2 linked regions of the Indioceanicola profundi genome follow. The protein of the gene in region 1 interacts with the protein of each later gene in a pairwise test. Links are inferred from orthologs where the notes say so. Each region holds a gene or a part of one and is shown on either strand. Other genes may lie near its edges.

Evidence for each region.
Region 2: the proteins of murG (region 1) and DOL89_RS20800 interact in binary tests that used the Escherichia coli proteins (3 or more experiments, as listed by UniProt). The link is inferred for Indioceanicola profundi from one-to-one orthologs.

The regions. Positions count from the first base shown.
Region 1 is NZ_CP030126.1:664,511-668,753, reverse strand. The notes cover bases 1,244-4,243. They hold murG (undecaprenyldiphospho-muramoylpentapeptide beta-N-acetylglucosaminyltransferase), read left to right. Parts: upstream 1,244-2,164; coding sequence 2,165-3,322; downstream 3,323-4,243. Other genes in these bases: murC (UDP-N-acetylmuramate--L-alanine ligase), read left to right, coding at 3,489-4,243; DOL89_RS03215 (FtsW/RodA/SpoVE family cell cycle protein), read left to right, coding at 1,244-2,168. Outside these bases: murD (UDP-N-acetylmuramoyl-L-alanine--D-glutamate ligase), read left to right, coding at 1-1,041; more of DOL89_RS03215, read left to right, coding at 1,041-1,243. UniProt on the Escherichia coli protein: Cell wall formation. Catalyzes the transfer of a GlcNAc subunit on undecaprenyl-pyrophosphoryl-MurNAc-pentapeptide (lipid intermediate I) to form undecaprenyl-pyrophosphoryl-MurNAc-(pentapeptide)GlcNAc (lipid intermediate II).
Region 2 is NZ_CP030127.1:1,046,685-1,061,663, reverse strand. What follows is about bases 6,032-8,832. They hold DOL89_RS20800 (TrmH family RNA methyltransferase), read left to right. Parts: upstream 6,032-6,899; coding sequence 6,900-7,766; downstream 7,767-8,832. Other genes in these bases: DOL89_RS20790 (hypothetical protein), read right to left, coding at 8,419-8,832; DOL89_RS20795 (pseudouridine synthase), read left to right, coding at 7,773-8,411; DOL89_RS20805 (efflux RND transporter permease subunit), read left to right, coding at 6,032-6,823. Outside these bases: DOL89_RS20820 (maltoporin), read left to right, coding at 1-1,091; DOL89_RS25890 (LysE family translocator), read left to right, coding at 1,366-1,872; DOL89_RS20810 (efflux RND transporter periplasmic adaptor subunit), read left to right, coding at 2,214-3,644; more of DOL89_RS20805, read left to right, coding at 3,641-6,031; more of DOL89_RS20790, read right to left, coding at 8,833-8,880; DOL89_RS20785 (DMT family transporter), read left to right, coding at 8,977-9,942; DOL89_RS20780 (sporulation protein), read left to right, coding at 10,025-10,795; DOL89_RS20775 (DUF3429 domain-containing protein), read right to left, coding at 10,849-11,367; DOL89_RS20770 (YkvA family protein), read right to left, coding at 11,364-11,882; DOL89_RS20765 (3-hydroxyacyl-CoA dehydrogenase), read left to right, coding at 11,995-12,759; DOL89_RS20760 (PAS domain S-box protein), read right to left, coding at 12,799-14,979.

The sequences.
Region 1 (4,243 bases):
AACGGGAAGAGCACCACCACGGCGCTGGCCGGCCACATCCTGGCGCATGCCGGCCGGCGCATCCAGGTCGGCGGCAATCTAGGCACGCCGGTGCTGACCTTCGAGCCGCTGGGCCGGGGCGACATCTATGTGCTGGAGATGTCCAGCTACCAGCTTGAGCTGACGCCCAGCCTGGGCTTCGACGCCGCTTGCCTGCTGAACATCACGCCGGACCATCTGGACCGCCATGGCGGCATGGACGGCTACATTGCGGCGAAGCGGCTGGCCTTTCGCGGAGGCGCTTCCTCCCCCACCGCCATCATCGGCATCGACACCGCCCCCACCGCTGCCATGGCCGACAGCCTGGAGGCCGAGGGCGGGCGCAAGGTTGTCCGAATCTCCGTCGAGGATTTCGTGCCCGGCGGGATCAGCGCACCCGACGGCGTGATGCTGGACGACACCAGCGGAGAAGCCGTGCGGGTGATCGACATGGCCGAGTGCCCCGCCCTGCCCGGCCGGCACAACTGGCAGAACGCCTGCGCCGCCTATGCCCTGACCCGCGCCGCGGGCGTGGAGGCCGGGGTGATCGCGGAGGCCATGCGCAGCTTCCCCGGCCTGGCGCACCGGCAGCAGTTCGTGGCCGAAGCGGCCGGCGTGCGCTTCGTCAATGACAGCAAGGCCACCAATGCCGATGCCGCCGAGAAGGCGCTGGGCTGCTACGAGGCCATTTACTGGATTCTGGGCGGCAAGCCCAAGGAGGGCGGGCTGGACGGGCTGGAGCGGCACATGCGCCGCATCCGCCACGCCTTCCTGATCGGGGAGGCCAGCGACCAGTTTGCCGATTGGCTGGCCGCCAACAATGTGCCCCATACCCGCTGCGGGACCATGGAGACCGCCGTGCCTACCGCCTTCCAGGCGGCGCGCGGGGACAGTATCCCGGGTGCGGTGGTGCTGCTGTCGCCGGCCTGCGCCAGCTTCGACCAGTATCCGAACTTCGAAGTGCGCGGCGACCACTTCGCCAAACTGGCGACCACACTTGCCGCCGCGGCGGAGGAGGCCTGATGAGCTTCACCTTCTCCCGCACCGACCATTCGATCCTGGGCCGCTGGTGGTGGACGGTCGATCGCTGGACGATGCTGGCGGTCCTGCTGATCGCCGCCATCGGCGTGGTGCTGATCCAGGCCGCCAGCCCGGCGGTCGCGGAACGCATCGGCCTGTCCACCTATCACTTCATCGAGCGGCATCTGATGATGCTGCTGCCGGCCCTGGTCATCATGGTGGGTGTCTCCCTGCTGTCGCCGAAGACGGTGCGGCGGCTGGGGCTGGGACTGTTCCTGGCGTCCGTCATCGGCGTGGCGCTGACCCTGGTGATGGGCGTGGAGATCAAGGGCGCGACCCGGTGGCTGCACATCCCCGGCCTGTCGCTCCAGCCGTCGGAGTTCCTGAAGCCCGGCTTCGTTATCGTCGCCGCCTGGATGTTCAGTCTGCAGCGCAGCCAGGAGGGTTTCCCCGGTTACTTCATCTGCCTGTTCCTCTGGGCCACCGTGGTGCTGCTGCTGATGAGCCAGCCCGACCTGGGCCAGACCTTCGTGGTGTCCGTGGTCTTCTTCGGCCAGTTCTTCCTGGCCGGCCTGCCCATGGTGATGGTCGCCGGGCTGGCCGTGCTCGGCGTCTCCGGATTGGTCAGCGCCTATTTCCTGTTCCACCACGTCCAGAGCCGCATCGACCGCTTCCTCGACCCCTCCTCCGGCGATAATTATCAGGTCGCCCGCTCCATGGAGGCCTTCCAGAACGGGGGCCTCTGGGGGACCGGTCCGGGCCAGGGCACGGTCAAGATGTCCATTCCCGACGCCCATGCGGACTTCGTCTTCGCCGTGGCGGGGGAGGAGTTGGGCCTGCTCTGGTGCATCATCATCCTGGCGTTGTTCGCCTTCGTGGTGCTGCGCAGCTTTTCCCGCGCCTTCAACGATCAGAGCCTGTTCGTGATGCTGGCCGCCGCTGGCCTCGTCATGCAGTTCGGGCTGCAGGCGCTGGTCAATATGGGGTCCACCCTGCACCTGATGCCGACCAAGGGCATGACCCTGCCCTTCATCAGCTATGGCGGTTCCTCCCTCATCGCGCTGGGCATCGGCATGGGCATGCTGCTGGCCCTGACGCGCCGTCGCTTCGGCCCCGGAGACGTGGCATGACCGCCGCCAGCCCCCTTTCCCCCATCGTTCTGGCCGCAGGCGGCACCGGCGGGCACATGTTCCCGGCCGAGGCGCTGGCGCGTGAGCTGCTGGTCCGCGGCCGCGAGGTCGTGCTGATCACCGACACCCGCGGCAAGGCCTTCGGCGACGCGCTGGGAGAGGTGCGGGTGGAGCGTATCCGCGCGGCCACCGTGACTGCCGGGATCGCCGGCAAGCTGCGCATGGTGACGGAGATCGGCATCGGCACCTGGCAAGCGCGCGGCCTTCTGAAGCGGCTGCGCCCGGCGCTGGTGGTAGGGTTCGGCGGATATCCGTCGGTTCCCACGGTCTTCGCCGCCCAGCGCCTGGGCATCCCGGTCGTGCTACATGAGCAGAATGCCGTTTTGGGCCGCGCCAACCGGATGCTGGCGAAAAAGGCCCACATGATCTGCACCAGCTTCGAGCATGTCAGCGGCGTGGATGCCGCCGACAGCGCACGGCTGGAGCGCACCGGCAATCCCGTCCGCGCCGCTATCGTCACACTGCGCGACCGTCCTTATCCGGAAATCCAGCCCGGCGGATCGCTGAACATCCTGGTCACCGGCGGAAGCCAGGGCGCCAGCATCTTCGGCGAGGTGCTGCCGCGCGCCGTCGCCATGCTGGACGAGGACCAACGCGCCCGCCTGTCCATCGTGCAGCAGGCCCGGACGGAGAATCTGCAGGCCGCGGCGGAGGCTTACCGGTCCATGGGCGTGCAGGCCACGCTGGCCCCCTTCTTCAAGGACATGCCGGAGCGGCTGGCCGCCTGCCATCTGATGATCTGCCGCAGCGGGGCGAGCACCGTGGCGGAGCTGACCGTGGCCGGGCGTCCGGCAATCCTGGTACCCTATCCGCACGCCACGGACGACCACCAGACCGCCAACGCCCGTGCCGTGGAAGCAGCCGGCGGGGCCTGGCTGATGCCGAACCCCCAGTTCACCGCGGAGCGGCTGGCCGCACGGCTCAACGAGCTTCTGGCCGACCCGATGCAGCTCCCCGCGCGCGCCCATGCCGCACGGATATGGGGCATTCCCGATGCCGGCCAGCGCTTGGCCGACGCCGTCCTGTCCGTCGCCGGCACCAGCACCGGCGCCAACGGAAATTCCAACTCTTCGTCCCGGGAGACCGCGGCATGACTACGCTGAACCTGTTCCGCTCCGTATGCCTGCGGGCGCCTGCCAATGACGGAGCACGCGGACCTGTTGCCAATGACGCCGCCGCGGAGCCCCGTCCCGCTGCGACTGGCGCTGGCGGTCACCCGGCCGCCCTGCTCCAGCCCGTCCGCCGTTGCGGGGTGTCCCGATGAGGGCAATGCCGCTCAGCATCGGCACGCTGCACTTTGTCGGCATCGGCGGCATCGGCATGTCCGGCATCGCCGAGGTGCTGCACAATCTGGGCTATGCGGTCCAGGGCAGCGACATCGCTGACAACTACAATGTCCAGCGGCTGCGCAAGCTGGGCATGACGGTGCATATCGGCCACCGGGCGGAGAATATCGGGGAGGCGGCCGTGGTCGTCATCTCCTCCGCCGTGAAAAGGGATAATCCGGAGGTCGTCGCCGCCCGGGACCAGATGGTGCCCGTGGTGCGCCGCGCAGAGATGCTGGCCGAGCTGATGCGCCTGAAATGGTCAATCGCCGTTGCCGGCACCCATGGCAAGACCACCACCACCAGCATGGTGGCCGCACTGCTGGAGGGCGGCGGGTTCGACCCGACCATCATCAATGGCGGCATCATCAACAGCATCGGCACCAACGCCAAGCTGGGCCAGGGCGACTGGATGGTGGTGGAGGCGGATGAGAGCGACGGCACCTTCACCCGGCTGCCGGCCACCATCGGCATCGTCACCAACATGGACCCGGAGCATCTGGACCATTACGGGACGTTCGAGGAGGAGAAGAAGGCTTTCGATCGCTTCGTCGAGAACATCCCCTTCTACGGCTTCGCGGCCCTTTGCATCGACCATCCGGAGGTGCAGGCGCTGATCGGGCGTGTGGACCGCCGCGTGGTGACCTACGGCTTCAGCCCGCAGGCGGATGTCCGTGCGGTGAACCTGCG
Region 2 (14,979 bases), on another replicon or contig:
TGGGCAACGAGTGCGAGGTCTTCAGCGAGCTGCAGCTCGATGCGCTGGTGGCGGAGACGGAAGGGGGAGCGCGCTTCAGCGTCACGGCCCTGCTGGCCTATCTGGTGGAAGGCGAGGGGGATTTCGAAACCACGGAGGCCGCCTTCCGCCAAGCCTGGGTGGGGGCCACCAACCTGTTCGACGGTATCCTCGGCACCGCCACCTTCTGGGGCGGCAAGCGCTTCTATAAGCGTAACGACGTCCACATCATCGACTTCTATTATTGGGACGCCACCGGTCCTGGCGCCGGTATGGAGGATCTGGACCTGGGTTGGGGCAAGTTCTCCTATGCCTGGTTCCGCAACTCCGAGGATGATTTCGATAGTTTCGACGTCCGCGACAGCTTGGGGAGCGAGCGTACCATCACCGATGCCCGCATCCAGGTCACCGACAGGGCGGTCAGCCGGCACGATTTCCGCCTGACGGACATTGCGGTCAATCCCGGCGGCACACTGGCCATCGGCGGCGACATCCGCATCTCGGAGGAGAATCGGGACGGCTTCGAGGGCGAGAATGGCTTCTTCCTCACCCTTCAGCACAGCCAGTCGGGACTGTTCGGCGGCTCCAACACGGTCGCGGTGCAGTACGGGCAGGGGGCAGGCTCCACCCTCTCCAACATTCCGGACGATACGGTCGGCAGCGGCACCCGGACCTGGCGGATCGTCGACCAATTCACCTTCAGCGAGATCGGCAACTGGTCGGCCCAGGCGGTCGCGCTGTTCGAGCAGCAGACCGGAGGCGATCCCGCCGATCGGCGGGACTGGTTCAGCATCGGCGCGCGACCGATGTATCACTTCACCGACCACTTCGCCCTCGCGCTGGAGGTCGGCCATGACCGCGTGATGCCGGAGCAGGGATCGACCCGCACGCTCACCAAGGTGACCCTGGCACCCACGCTGAAAGCGGGCCGGAGTTTCTTCGACCGTCCGGAGCTGCGCCTGTTCGTGACCTATGCCGACTGGAATGATGCGGCCCGCGATGCCGGTCTGCTGGGCACCGGCGACGGCACCAGCAATCTCACCTTCGGAGCTCAGATTGAGACCTGGTGGTGAGCATGCTTCCCAGGACGGGGGTGCAGCAGCCGACCGCCGGCAGATTCCGGCTGCTGCATTCCTGACCCGTCCGATATGCGATTGCCGGCCGTACGCGCGGCATGGTCTGTTCCCGCCTTCCGCAGATCATGGCCGACTGCATGAGCTCGCATACACTCGCCATATTTCTGGTGACCTGCTTTTTCCTGTCCATGACGCCGGGACCGAACATGCTCCTGGCCCTGGGCTTCGGGTTGACGCATGGCATGCGCGGGGCGGCCTGGGGGGGGTTGGCATGTGTCTGGCCCTGGCGGCATTGGCGGTGCTGTCAGCGCTCGGCGTCGGGACGCTGCTGATCGCGTCTCCCGCCGCGTTCCAGATTTTCAAATGGGCAGGGGTGGCGTATCTGGCGTGGCTGGGCGTCCAGGCTTGGCGTGCCCCGGTGGCCGAGGCCGCGGACCCGGCGCAATCCGCCGATGTGCGGCAGGTTCCGCGTAGCGGCGGCTGGCCCCTGCTGCTGAAAGGCGTGCTGGTCGCCGTCAGCAATCCCAAGGCCCTGATCTTCATGGCGGCGCTGTTCCCCCAGTTCATCGATCCCGCTGGGCCGCTGGCTCCGCAGCTCACCATTCTGATCGCCGGAATGCTGGTCATCGAGTTCGGTTGGATCATGGCCTATGCCGCTGGCGGCGACCGGCTGGCGGCACGCCTGTCCGGACCGGCTGCGGCCAGAGCGCTCAACCGGATTACCGGCGGCCTACTGCTCGGCGCCGGATTGCTTCTGGCTCTGGCCAGTGCCGGCTGAAGCCGTCTTCTGACTGAAAGTTTGATCCAACGTTTCCACGCGACTCGGTTCGGGTCTGCGCGCATGACGTGCCCTGGGGCTCTCCGGGAGGTCGAGCGGCGGATCGCCATCGCCACTTCCCGTGTGGCCGACTACGCCATTCGTTCGCGAATCCTGCTACAGCTCCGACCCGGTCCACGACCGGGCAATGCCGCCGATCCGCGCAAATCCAGGGCTTTTTCATCGGGCCGGTAAACTGGCACGCCGCCTGCTTGAAAGGGCGCGGGGATGGGCGCACCCTCCGCGGGAAGGACGCGGCGGGGGTGCCTCGACAGCAATACCTGTTCGCGCAGGAGAGGGGCATGGATTCCTTGGACGCAACTTTCCGGCCCGTTGTGGCAAGTGCCGCATCGGAGACCGTTGCCGCGCCGTCGGTTGGCCGTGGCCGTATCAACTTGTCCGGTATCGGACGCGCCTCCTGGCGCATGGCCAAGCGGTGGCGGCGGCCGCTGATTCCAATAGCCATCCTGCTCGGCTCGGCGGTTGCCTACTGGACCCTCACGGTGACAAAGCCCGAAGTACAGCGGGAAGCCAAGCCAGAGCAGGTCTGGGCCGTGGACACAGTCGTCGCCTATCGGACCGACCATCAGCCCACCATCCAGCTTCTCGGGACCGTTGCCGCCGGACGTTGGGTCGATCTGCGCGCCCTGGTCGCTGGGACGGTGGAGGAGGTGTCGCCGGTTCTGAACGATGGCGGCGTAGTCCGCGAGGGCGAGCTGCTGATGACCATCGAGCCGTTGGATTACGAGCTCACGGTGGTCGAGACCCGCGCCCAGTTGGATGAGGCCAAGGCCCGGCTGGACGAGTTCCGCGCCAATGTGGAGGCGGAAGAGGCCAAGGTTGCGCTGGCACGCCAGCAGCTCGAACTCCGCCGGCGGGAGCTTGCCCGTAATCAGGAGCTGTTCAAGAAGGGCGCCATTGCGGCCCCGCGCCTGGAACAGACTCAGCTCACCGTGGCGCAGGAGGAGCAGACCTTCACTGCCGCGGAGAACAACTGGCGCGCCATGGAGGCCCGCGTGCGTCAGCAGGAAGCCGTGGTCGAGCGGCTCGGCGCGGCACTGAGGAAGGCGGAGACCGATCTGCAGCGCACCCGGCTGGTCGCTCCCTTCGATGCCTTCGTCGGCAATGTGAATGCCGAGCGCGGCATGCGCATCGGCCCCTCCGACCGCGTCGCCACCCTGTCCGGCGCCACGGCGCTGGAGGCGCAGGTGACGCTCCCCACCGATGCCTACGGAAGGCTGGCCTCGGACGGGCAGGGTATCCTCGGCCGTCCGGCGGAGGTGGTGTGGAACCTAGGCGGCACCCAGCTCAGCTATCCCGCGCATGTTGAGCGCGTGATCGACCGGATCGACACCGCTGCTGGCGGTGTCGGCATTTATGTGCGGCTGGACGGCAACTTCGTGGATGCGCCGCTGCGTCCCGGCGCATTCGTGCAAGTCAAAATGCCCGACCGCACCTACCAGTCGGTCGTGCAGCTTCCGCCTACGGCTTTGCATGGCGAGGATCGGGTCTATGTGATCAACGCCGAGAACCGCCTGGATATCCGCACAGTGCAGGTCGTCTCCCGCGACGGGGGTGCAGTTTATATCGGGGCGGGGCTGGAGGATGGCGACAAGGTGGTCACCACCCGTTTCCAGGAGATCGGGCCCGGCCTGAAGGTGTCCATCCGCGGTGAGGCGACAAGCACCGAAGGCGGTGGTAGCACGAGCCAGAGCATGGAGGGCGGGAAATGAACCCCGGCGGCATCATCCGCAGCTTCGTCCGCCACCGCGTCGCGGCGAACATCGTCATGGCCCTGATGCTGATCGGCGGCCTTTGGGGAATCCAGAAACTCGAAGTCCAGATGGAGCCCGACTTCGAGGTTCCCGGAATGGCCGTCTTCGTAACCTGGCCGGGTGCTTCCGCCGACGATGTGGACCGCAGCATCGTCGAAGCGCTGGAGCGCGAGGTCCGCTACCTGGACGGCGTCGACGACGTCACCGGCCGGTCCCGCGAAGGCATCGGCGAGCTGTTCATCAACTTCAAGAACGGCACCGACATGACCAAGGCCATGTCGGATGTGGAGCAGGCCGTCGCCAACGTGACCACTCTTCCGCAGGGTGCCGAGGAGCCGGTCATCCAACGTTTCGAAATCTTCGACGACATCATGGACGTAGTGCTGTCCGGGCCGGTTCCTGAGACGGCGCTCAGGGCCCATGCCAAAAAGCTGCGCAACGATCTGATGAACCGGGGCGTGGACCGCGTCAGTGTCCGCGGCATGCGGGACTCCGAAATCTGGGTGGAAATCCCTGCCGCGGAGCTGGAGCGGCTGGACGTCACCCTATCGGACGTGGCGCGGCGCATCGGCCAGTCCTCCACCGACGTTCCCTCCGGTTCGCTTTCCGGCGGGCTGGAAAAGCAGGTCCGCACCATGGGCCAGCAGGAGGACGCCGCCGGCGTCGCTGGCCTGACCCTGCGGGTGGACGAGACCGGACGCCGGCTCACCCTGGGTGAGATCGCGAACGTCAGCGAAACTTATGAGGACGGCGCATCCGTCAACCGCCACGGCGGCAATCCCGCCATCAAGCTCAGCCTGCAGAAGGCCAAGAACGGCGATCTGCTGGCGATCACCCGGACGGTCGACGAGTATCTGGCCTCCTACATCTCCACGCTTCCGCCGAACGTGAAACTGGAGGTGTTCAACCGGGAAACAGGCGAGCTGGAGCAGCGGATCGACATGCTGCTGGACAATGCCCTCGGCGGCATGATCCTGGTCTTCGCCGTGCTGTTCATCTTCCTGCGCGTCCGGGTCACGGCCTGGATCGTGGTCGACGTGATCACCTCCATGGCGGTGACCTTCGCGATCATGCTCTGGCTGGGGCAGAGCATCAACATGATGAGCCTGTTCGCGCTGATCATGATGGTGGGCATCATCTGCGACGACGCCATCGTCGTGGCCGAGCACGCCCAGACATTGCATGAGCGCGGTTGGGACCCGAAGCGGGCTGTCGAAACCGCCGCGCGCCGGATGTTCTGGCCGGTGACGGCCGCCGCCATCACCACGGTCGCGGCCTTCGGGCCGATGCTGATGATGCAGGGAACCACCGGTGATTTCGTGGAGCCGCTGCCGATGGTCGCCATCTCGGTGATCATCGCCAGCCTGGTGGGCTGCTTCGTTACCCTCCCCAGCCACATCAAGCATGCGCTGGAAAAGGACAATGGCCGGCCGAGTCGGTGGCGGGTCAGGTTCGATCACGCCTTCAACAGCTTCCGCGACGGCCCTTTCACCGCCATCATCCAGAAGTCCGTCGACAACCGCTACGCCACCATCGCCGCGGCGGTGGCGGCCATGGTGATCGCCATTGGCCTCCAGGCCGGCGGGCGGGTGAACTTCGCCTTCTCGCCCCAGCCGGAAGGCCAGGCCATGGCGCTCAACGTCTTCTTCTCGCCCGGCACCCCGCGGGAGGTGGTGGCGCAGCAGTTGGATGAGGCGGAGAACGCGATCTACCGGGTGGAGCAGGAGCTGGGCTACGGCCGGGGCGAGCTGGTCACAATGACCCTCGGCCAAGTCGGGGCAACCGTTGAAGGCCGCGTGGTAGAGCAGGTCGGCGACTATATGGGCGGTTTGCAGGTGGAGGTGATTTCCCCGGATGCCCGCGATGACCGCCTGCCAGACATCCTGAAGATGTGGGAGAAGGAGATAAAGCTTCTGCCCGGCATCGACGAGGTGGTGTTCGAGGAGGATCGCGGTGGGTTCGGCGGCAGCGGTGTCGGCTGGCGGCTTCAGCACGACGACCCCTATGTCCTGAAGAAGGCCTCACTGGAGCTTCAGGACGTGCTGCGCGGTTTTGCCGGCGTCAGCGGCATCCAGGACAACCTGCCTGCCGGCAAGGATGAGATGGTGGTCCGGGTCACACCGCGCGGCGAGGCTCTGGGCTTTACCAGCGAGACCGTGGGGCGCCAGCTCCGTGATGCGCTGGATGGCGCTATTGCCAAGCGGTTCGCCCGCGGAGACGAGGAGATCACGTTACGCGTCCGCCTTCCGGCCGCCGACCAGACGGAGGAAGCGCTCCGCAATCTGCGGCTCCGCTCCCCGGCGGGCATGGAGGTGCCGCTGGGCGATGTGGTCGAGCTGGAGGAGCGCCCTGGCCTTGCCCGTATCCTGCGCACCAATGGCAAGCGCACCCTCTCCCTCTTTGCCGAGGTTGATATCGGCGTCGCCAATCCGGGTGAAATCCGGGAAACCGTGGAGAAGGAGTATCTGCCGGCCATCCTGGAGAAATATGGCATTACCCGTGACATGGGCGACGGGGCCGAGCAGGAGGCGGAGTTCTGGGCCGACTTCATGGCCGGCATCGTGGTGGCGCTGGTCTCCATCTATCTGGTTCTGGCCTGGATCATGGGCAGCTTCGCCAGGCCGGTCGCGGTGATGATGGTGATCCCCTTCTCCATCGCAGGTGCCGTCTTCGGGCACCTCGTCATGGGGGCGGACATGACCATGTGGAGCTACATCAGCATCATGGGCATGGCCGGTATCCTGGTGAACGACAGCATCCAGGTAGTCACCAGCATTGATGAGCGGCATTCCGCCGGCGAGCCTCTGAAACACGCTGTTGTCCATGGCTCGGCGGAGCGGCTTCGGCAGGTGACGCTGACGTCCCTGACCACCATCTTCGGCTTGCTGCCGCTGATGCTGGAAACCGACGTCCAGGCCCAATTCATGGTGCCGATGGCCATCACCTTCGTCTTCGGCATCGGTACGGCCACCTTCCTGGTGCTGATCCTGATGCCGGCCATGCTGCTGGCAGTGGATGACGTCAGGACCGCATCGATCCGGCTGATCCATAGGTTCGGGCGCATTGGGCGCTGGTTGATGGCCCATCCCGGCAAGCCGAAGCCGCCGGTTTCAAAAGAGCTGCCGGCCGCGGAGTGATCCCGGACGGAGCTTTTGACCCTACCGCCCCGCCTAGGCTAATCCTGGGCGGGGCGGATGCATTTTCGGGGATGGAATGAACAGATCCAAGGGGCCGGGCAGGGGAGCCGGCGGTGGTCAGCCCGGCGCACGGCCGGACCGGGGCCGTGCTGGGCACCCCCGACAGCAGCAGGACCGGCCGCAGCGCGGGCCCGCACGCGACGCTCAGGCCGTGGACAAGCCCTTCCGCATCGCTGGACTGCCAGCCGTGCAGGCGCTGTTCGCCCGCGATCCTGGCCGGGTGCAGCGGCTCTATTTCGATGACAGGATGAAACTCCATCTCGGCGAGGCCTGCGCCCGGTTGGCGGAGCTGCGCCGCCCCTACCGGCTGGTCGAGGGGGCGGAGCTGGAAAAGATCGCCGGCTCAGCCATGCATGGCGGCGTGGTTGCCTATGCCGTCCCCAGACCGGTGCAGCCCTTCGACGAGGCGCAGGCGGAAGGCTGGGCCAGGGCCGGGCAGCCGCTGCTGCTGCTGGACGGCGTCTCCAACCCCCACAATCTGGGGGCCATCGTGCGCACCGCCGCCTTCCTGGGCCTGCCCCGCATCGTCGTGTCCGACCATCCCGGCCAGGCGCTTCCGTCGGAGGCCGCGTACCGCGTGGCGGAGGGCGGGTTCGAGTTCGTGGAGATCCTGCGCGCCGACCGCTTCGCCCAGCGGCTGAAGCGGCTCGGGGCTTGGTACCGCACCGTGGGCACCGCGCTTGGCGACCACCGCCCGCTCGCCCGCCTGGGCACCGGTTCGAAGCCGGCCGCGGTGGTGATGGGAAACGAGGAGCATGGCGTGCCGGAGGCGACGCTGAAGGCCTGCGCCGAGGTGGCGACCATTCCCGGGTCCGGCTGGGTGCAGTCCATGAACGTCTCCGCCACCGCGGCGATCCTGATGTACGAGATGCTGCGGACATAGCCGCCCATGCCGCGCCTGATCCTGCTGAACAAGCCCTATGACGTGCTCTGCCAGTTCACCGATGAGGAGGGGCGGCGGACGTTGAAGAATTATGTGGCGGTGCAGGGCGTCTATCCGGCCGGGCGGCTGGACCGGGACAGCGAGGGGCTGGTGGTGCTGACCGACGATGGCAGCCTGACGGCGCGCATCGCCGATCCGAAGCACAAGCTGCCCAAAACCTATTGGGCGCAGGTGGAGGGCGAGGTGACGGAGGAAGCGCTGGCCGCGTTGCGCGCCGGGGTGGACCTCAAGGATGGGCCGACCCTGCCCGCCGAGGCGGCGCGGATGGAGGAGCCGCAGAACCTCTGGCCGCGCGATCCGCCGGTGCGCTTCCGTCTCTCGGTGCCGACAAGCTGGATCAGCCTGACCCTGCGGGAGGGGCGGAACCGGCAGGTTCGGCGTATGACGGCGGCGGTGGGCTTTCCCACATTGCGGCTGGTGCGCTGGCGGGTGGGGGACTGGACCCTGGACGGGCTGTCGCCGGGCGAATGGCGGGACGTGCCGCTGCCGGCATCCCCACGCCCGCCGGTCCGCCCGCCTGCGGGAAAACCACGCCCGTTAGCCGGCAGGAATCGCCGGCCGGCTGACAGGGGACGCAAGCATTAAGCCCCGGTCATAAGCCGAGCTCCTTCAGCGCCCTGATGGATGTGGCGGCGGAGGTGTGCAGGATGAAGGTTCCGCCATTCGCCTCCCACCCGCCCTTGGTTTTCTCCCGGTCATCCACCAGCACATGGCCGGGACGGGACCATTTCGGCTTGTCCCGCGACATGCAGGTGATGACCTCCACATCCTCGCCCAGCATGTTCGCGACCCAGCGCTGCTTCTGGGCCGCGGCCCAGTTGCCCAGCGGCAGACCCGTCAGGATCACCGGCTTGTGCGGGGCGCAGTACTCCCACAGTTCCTTGGCATCGCGCATCATCTCCAGCGTGCCGAAGAAGTCCGCATGGCGGGACAGGGCGCTCCACATGGCGCGGGTGGATTGCTGGTCCGGCCGCTTGCCGGTGATAATTTCCACGCCGCGGTCGAAGTCGGCCAGGACCCCGTCCAGGTCCAGATACAAAATCCGTTCCGCCATTATTCTCCCCTTCCATAACCGGCACGCCGGCCCACTGCTGTGACCGGATTTGCCGTGGCCCTTCAACAGGATTTGCGGGTAGGGTGCGCGCCGCCCATGCCCGACAGCCGAATTCCCCGCCCTGACGACCCCGCTTCCGGCTCAGCCGCCGCGCCCAAGCGGCGGGCAGTTCTGAATGTGAATCTCAGGGGGGCATTGTGGATGCTGGCATCCGCCCTCGGCTTCGCCTGCATGGCGGCATTGGTCAAGCTGCTGGGAACGACGGGCCTGCACAGCACGCAAATCGTCTTCTTCCGCGCGGCTGTCGGCCTTTTGGCGGTGCTGCCCTTCCTGGCGCGGGCTGGCTGGGCCACGGCGGTGCCGCGCTACCCGTTCCGCCATGTCTACCGCGCGGGCACGGGGCTGGCCGCCATGGTCTGCGGGTTCTACGCCTTCACCCATCTGCCGCTGGCGACCGCCACCGCCATCACCTTCGCCCAGCCCCTGTTCATGGTGCTGCTGGCCGTCCTGTTCCTGGGGGAAGTAGTGCGGTGGCGGCGCTGGACGGCGACGCTGGTGGGGTTCGCCGGGGTCCTGGTAATCCTGCGGCCCGGCGTGGAAAGCCTCCAGTTCGCCTCCCTGGCGGCGCTGGGCAACGCCTTCTTCGTAGCCGCCAGCGCCGCCCAGGTGAAGGCCATGCCGGGGGAGGAGCGGGACCTGACGCTGCTCTTCACCTTCGGTCTGTTCTCCGCCATCGCGCTTGCCGTTCCGGCGGCACTGGTCTGGCGGATGCCGAGCCTGGAGCAGGCGGGCCTGCTGCTGCTCATGGGCCTGCTGGGCGTGTCCAGCCAGGCGGCGGTGATCCGGGCCTATCGGGTGGGGGCGGAGGCCAGCTTCGTGGCGCCCTTCGACTATCTGCGCCTGCTTGCCGCCACCCTGTTTGGGGTCGTGCTGTTCGCGGAAATTCCTGACATCTGGACCGGCGTTGGCGCCGTGCTGATTATCGGCAGCGCCCTCTATCTCGCCCGGCGCGAGGCGATGAAGCGGCGGCAGCGGAGAATGGAACCAGCGGACCACCCCTGAGCTCTGGCGGAACCTCGGCCGCCATCCATTGCATCTGTGAAGCAAGGCACAATCTAGGATCTGAAGAACAAAGGAGCCCGAAATGTTCCGTAAACTGCTCGCGTCCGTAGGCATCGGCGGGGCTACCGTTGAAACCATCCTGGATGCCCCTGTCACCGAACTCGGGCAGAAGCTGACGGGCCGTATGATCATCAAGGGCGGCTCCGTCGACCAGGACGTGACCGAGGTTGCGGCCGAGATCGTCACCAATGTGCTGGTCGAGGTGAACGACAAGGAGGTGAAGGAAAGCCGCGTCGTTGCCAGCACCCAGCTTGCGCGGGGCTTCAAGCTCGGTGCCGGCGAGCAGCGCGACATGGGCTTCGCCATCGATCTGCCCTTGCATACGCCTGTCGCCCTCGGGCGCAGCCACGCCCCTGCCTGGCTGCGGACCCGGCTGGACATTCCGGCCGCCATCGACGCGACGGACGATGACGCGCTGGTGATCCGGCCGGCCCCGGTCCAGCTCGACGCGCTGAACGCCATGCAGTCGCTCGGCTTCCAGCTCTACAAGACCGATGTGGAGCACCGGCCGCGTTGGAAAGGCGGGCACGGGTTCGTGCAGGAGTTCGAGTTCCGACCCGTGAGCCGCGCCGGACGGCGGAAGCTGGACGAGGTCGAGCTCGTGTTCCAGCCGGATGGAAGCGGCGGCTTCATGTTGCTGGTCCAGGTCGACCGATCCGCCAACAGCTTTGGTGGTTTCCTTGCCGAAGCCACCGGCATGGACGAAAGCTGGCATCGCCTGGAGCTGCCCGGCGGCCTGCGCGGGCCCGGCGAGCGTGCCATTGCCGATGCGCTCAGCCGGCTGATCGCCTGAATGTCAGGAAGCCGGTTCGTCCGCGCCCAGGGTGCGGCGGACCGGCATCCGCCTCAGTAGTTGTACGGGATCAGCGGCCGGACCAATGCCAGCACAAGGGCGAAAGCCACCAGCCAAGTCAGGTTCCGGCGGAGATTCAGGTACCAGAGCGGGGCGGTTCCGGCCTCCACCGCCCGCAGGTCGCCATACAGCATGCCGACGAAGGCCAGCAGCAACAGCAGGAAGCCCGCCTGCCAGCCGGTCAGGAAGAAGGCCGCCCAGGCGATGATGGAGGGGACCACGCTCCAGCCCAGCCGCTGAAGGGTCATGGTCGGGGGCGGCTGGTTCATCGGGTCCGTTACCCGCGGCCCGCCGAATCCGGCGAGCGCCAGACCCCAATGCACCCCGCCCAGGAAGCTCAGGATTACAGCGCCATAGGGCTTCAGCAGGTTCATCCCCATGGCGTTGTAGGGATGCGGCAGCACATAGGCTGCCAGCACGCAGCCATAGAACGGGATCAGCCCGCCCAGCCCCAGCCAGACCGCGGGCCGGGGCACGTCGGGAAACAGCCTGTCGATGAAAGTCGCGCTCATGCCGTGCCCGGTTCTCCGCGGCCGGACGATGGCCCGGCCTGAGGGCCGGCATCATGATCCAGAACCGTCCCGCCGACCACCTCGTCCTGGCTGACCGGGCCGGTGCGGTGGGATTTCAGCCATGCGCGGGCGCGCTCGTAATGCTCCGTGGTCAGGTGGCTCTGCACCGTCCTGATGGCCAGGAACAGCACCGTGGCGTCGTCGGAGAAGCCTAGCAGGGCCACGAAGTCCGGCAACGCATCGATCGGGGCAATGAAATAGGCCAGCGCCCCCATCAGGACCGCCTTGGCGCGGAAGGGCGTCTTCGGGTCCGTGGCAGCGAAGAAGGCCGCTACCGCATCCTCCACGAAGGGAACCCGGGCCATGCTGTCGCGCAGCTTGGTCCAGAACCGGGCCAATACCAGGCGCGTGTCGCGCTCCAGCTTGACCGGATCGATCTTCAGCGCCTCTTCCGCCGCGGCCTCATAGGGCTTGGCGCCGGGGGCATCGGTATGGGGGGAGCTGCTCTTGTCCATAGCCCTGATATGGGTGTTCCGACGCTGGCGACAATATCGCAGTGCTCTGCTAAGAGGGTCGCCAACAGGGCCGGCGGCCCGAACAAGATCAGACACTTCGGAGGAAACGGCGATGAATGTTCAGGGTATGGCCGCACTGGTGACGGGCGGCGGTTCCGGCCTCGGGGCGGCGACGGCGCGGCGGCTGGCGGCTTCGGGGGCGAAGGTGGCCCTGCTGGACGTGAATCTGGAGGCGGCGGAGCAGGTAGCGCAGGAGATCGGCGGCATCGCGATCCGGACGGACGTAAGCAGTGCAGACAGCGTCACCGCTGCTCTGGAACAAGCCAGGGCGAAGCACGGGGCCGCCCGCATCGCCGTGAACTGCGCCGGCATCGCCCCGCCGGCCAAGATCCTGGGCAAGAACGGGCCGCATGAGCTGGAGCTGTTCGCCAAGGTGATCCAGGTCAACCTGATCGGCACCTTCAACGTTCTGCGCCTTGCGGCGGCCGACATGGCCGGGCTCGATCCGCTGGACGCGGACGGGGAGCGGGGCGTGATCATCAACACCGCCTCCGTCGCCGCCTTCGAAGGGCAGATCGGGCAGGCGGCCTACGGCGCCTCCAAGGGCGGCGTGCATGCCCTGACCCTGCCGGCAGCGCGGGAGCTGGCGCGCAGCGGTATCCGGGTGATGACGATAGCGCCCGGCATCTTCTTCACGCCCATGATGCTGGGCCTCCCGCAGGAGGCGCAGGACAGCCTGGGCAAGTCGGTGCCGTTCCCCTCCCGCCTCGGCCGGCCGGAGGAGTATGCGGCGCTTGCCCTGCATATCTGTGAGAACACAATGCTGAACGGCGAGACCATCCGGCTGGACGGCGCCTTGCGCATGGGGCCGAAGTAGGAGGGGTGGGCGGGCCATCCAGCGGGTAGCCCGCCCGACTTAGCTGAAGGCCGCCATCAGGGTGCGGCGTAGGGCATCCTGGGCGAAGGGCTTCTGCAGCACCGGAACGTCGCGGAACCGCTCCGGCAGCATGGTGCCGCGGTCGTAGCCGGTGGAGAAGATGAAGGGCACGCCGCGGTCGCGCAGGATGTCGGCCACGGGGAAGCTCTCATGCCCATCCAGATTGATGTCCAGGATGGCCCCGTCGATCTCCCCCTTGCGGGCCTGCTCCAACGCCCGTTCCAGCCGGGCGACGGGGCCTACTGCGGTCCAGCCCTCCGCCTCCACCGTCAATTGCAGGTCCAGCGCGACCAGGGCGCTGTCCTCCACGATCAGGATGCGCTGCACCGGCCCCGCAATGCCGCCGTCGCGCAGCACCAGCTCCGGCGTCGGCGCATCGGGGGGCGGGGGCTCCGCGTCGTGGATCAGCTGGTCGGCGGGGATGGAGACGCGACAGACCAGCCCGCCGGGGCGGAAGTCCAGCTTGGCCTCCCCGCCGAGCTCATAGGCAAGGCTGCGCTCCACCAGCATGGTGCCGAAGCCCTGGCGGGTGGGCGGGGCGACCAGCGGGCCGCCAGCCTCTTCCCAGACCAGGTCAATGCCGCCCATGGGCGTCAGCGCCCAGCGCACCGTGACCCGCCCGGCGGTGGTGGAGAGCGCACCGTACTTTGCGGCGTTGGTGGCCAGCTCGTGCAGCGCCAGCCCAAGCGCCAGCGCGGAACTCGGTCGCAGCGCCAGGTCCGGCCCATGGATGATGACATTGGCTCCACCGGGGGCCTGGTAAGGCGCCAGCTCGTCGGCGACCAGGGCGCGCAACAGGGCGCCTTCCCAGTTGCCGCGGATCAGGGCGCCATGGGCGCGGGCCATGGACCGTACCCGCCCCTCCAGCGCCGCCGCCAGCTCTTCCGGCGACCGGGCTTGGCCCTTGGTCTGGGTAATCAGCGATTGGACCTTGGCCAGCGTGTTCTTGACCCGGTGGTCCAGTTCGGCCAGCAGCAGGCGGAGCCGCTCAGAATGACGCTTCTGATCGGTGATCTCGGTGAGGACGGACCCGACGATCAGGACCCGGCTGTCGCTCCACACAGGGAAGAAGCTGATCAGGAAATGGCGCGCCTGATCCCGGTTCGGTCCGGCGTTGGTCGCAAACTCCTCATTCTCCACGGCATGGCCCGTGGCGGCCACGCGGGCGACGATCTCCTCCATCCGCTCGCCGTTGGCGCCCATCACCTCGCTTGCATGCTTACCGAGATGGTCCTCCGCGCTGAGCCCGCTGATCTCCGCCAGCATGGCATTGACCCGGACATAGCGGCCCTGGCGGTCATAGAAGGCGAAACCGGCCGGCGCCTCCTCCAACAAGGCTTCCAGCTGCGCGAGCAGGGCTGACTTCTCCAGATTGGCGCGGCGCAGCGCCTCTTCCGTCTCCCGCCGGTCGGTAACGTCGTAGACCACGGCGATGGTGCGCAGCGGCTGTCCGTCCGGATCGCGCAGCAGACGGATGAACAGCTCGATCCAGATGATCCGGCCGTCCTTGCGCTGGCAGCGCTTTTCCCCATGGTAGAGATCCCGCTCTCCCTTCAGCAGGGCGGCGAAAGTCTCCAGATCGTGGCGGTCGCCCGGATGGGTGATGTCATTGAAGCTGCGGCTTAGCAGCTCCTCCGCCTCATACCCCATCATCTCGCAGAAACGCTCATTGACGCGGGTAAAGCGGCCGTCAGGGTCGATCTGCACCTGCCCGACGGCGGCCGATTCGAACAGGGCGCGGTACTCCGCCTCCTGCTCCACCAGGGCCCGGGCGGCAGCCTCGAGCTCGATGGTGCGTTCGGCAATCCGCTCCTCCATCTCCGCCCCGATGCGGCGCGCCTGCTCTTCCGCCCGCCGGCGGTCGGTAACGTCGCGGGCGACCAGCAGGGCGCCGATGATGCGCCCGGTTTCGTCGCGGATGGGGTCCTGGGTGATTTCGTAGACGACAGTTCCGCTCGGGGCGAACTCAACGGCATGGTCCAGGGTCAGCCGTTCGCCCGCCATCACGCGCCGCCAGATCCGCTCCGCCCGCTCGCGCCGGTCGGGCGGCAGCAGCTCAAGGCAGTTGGCGCCGACAACGGGGCGCAGACCGTAGGTCCGGGCGAACGCGTCAGCCGCCGCCCTGTTCACGGCCGTGATGCGCCAGTCCAGACCGATCGC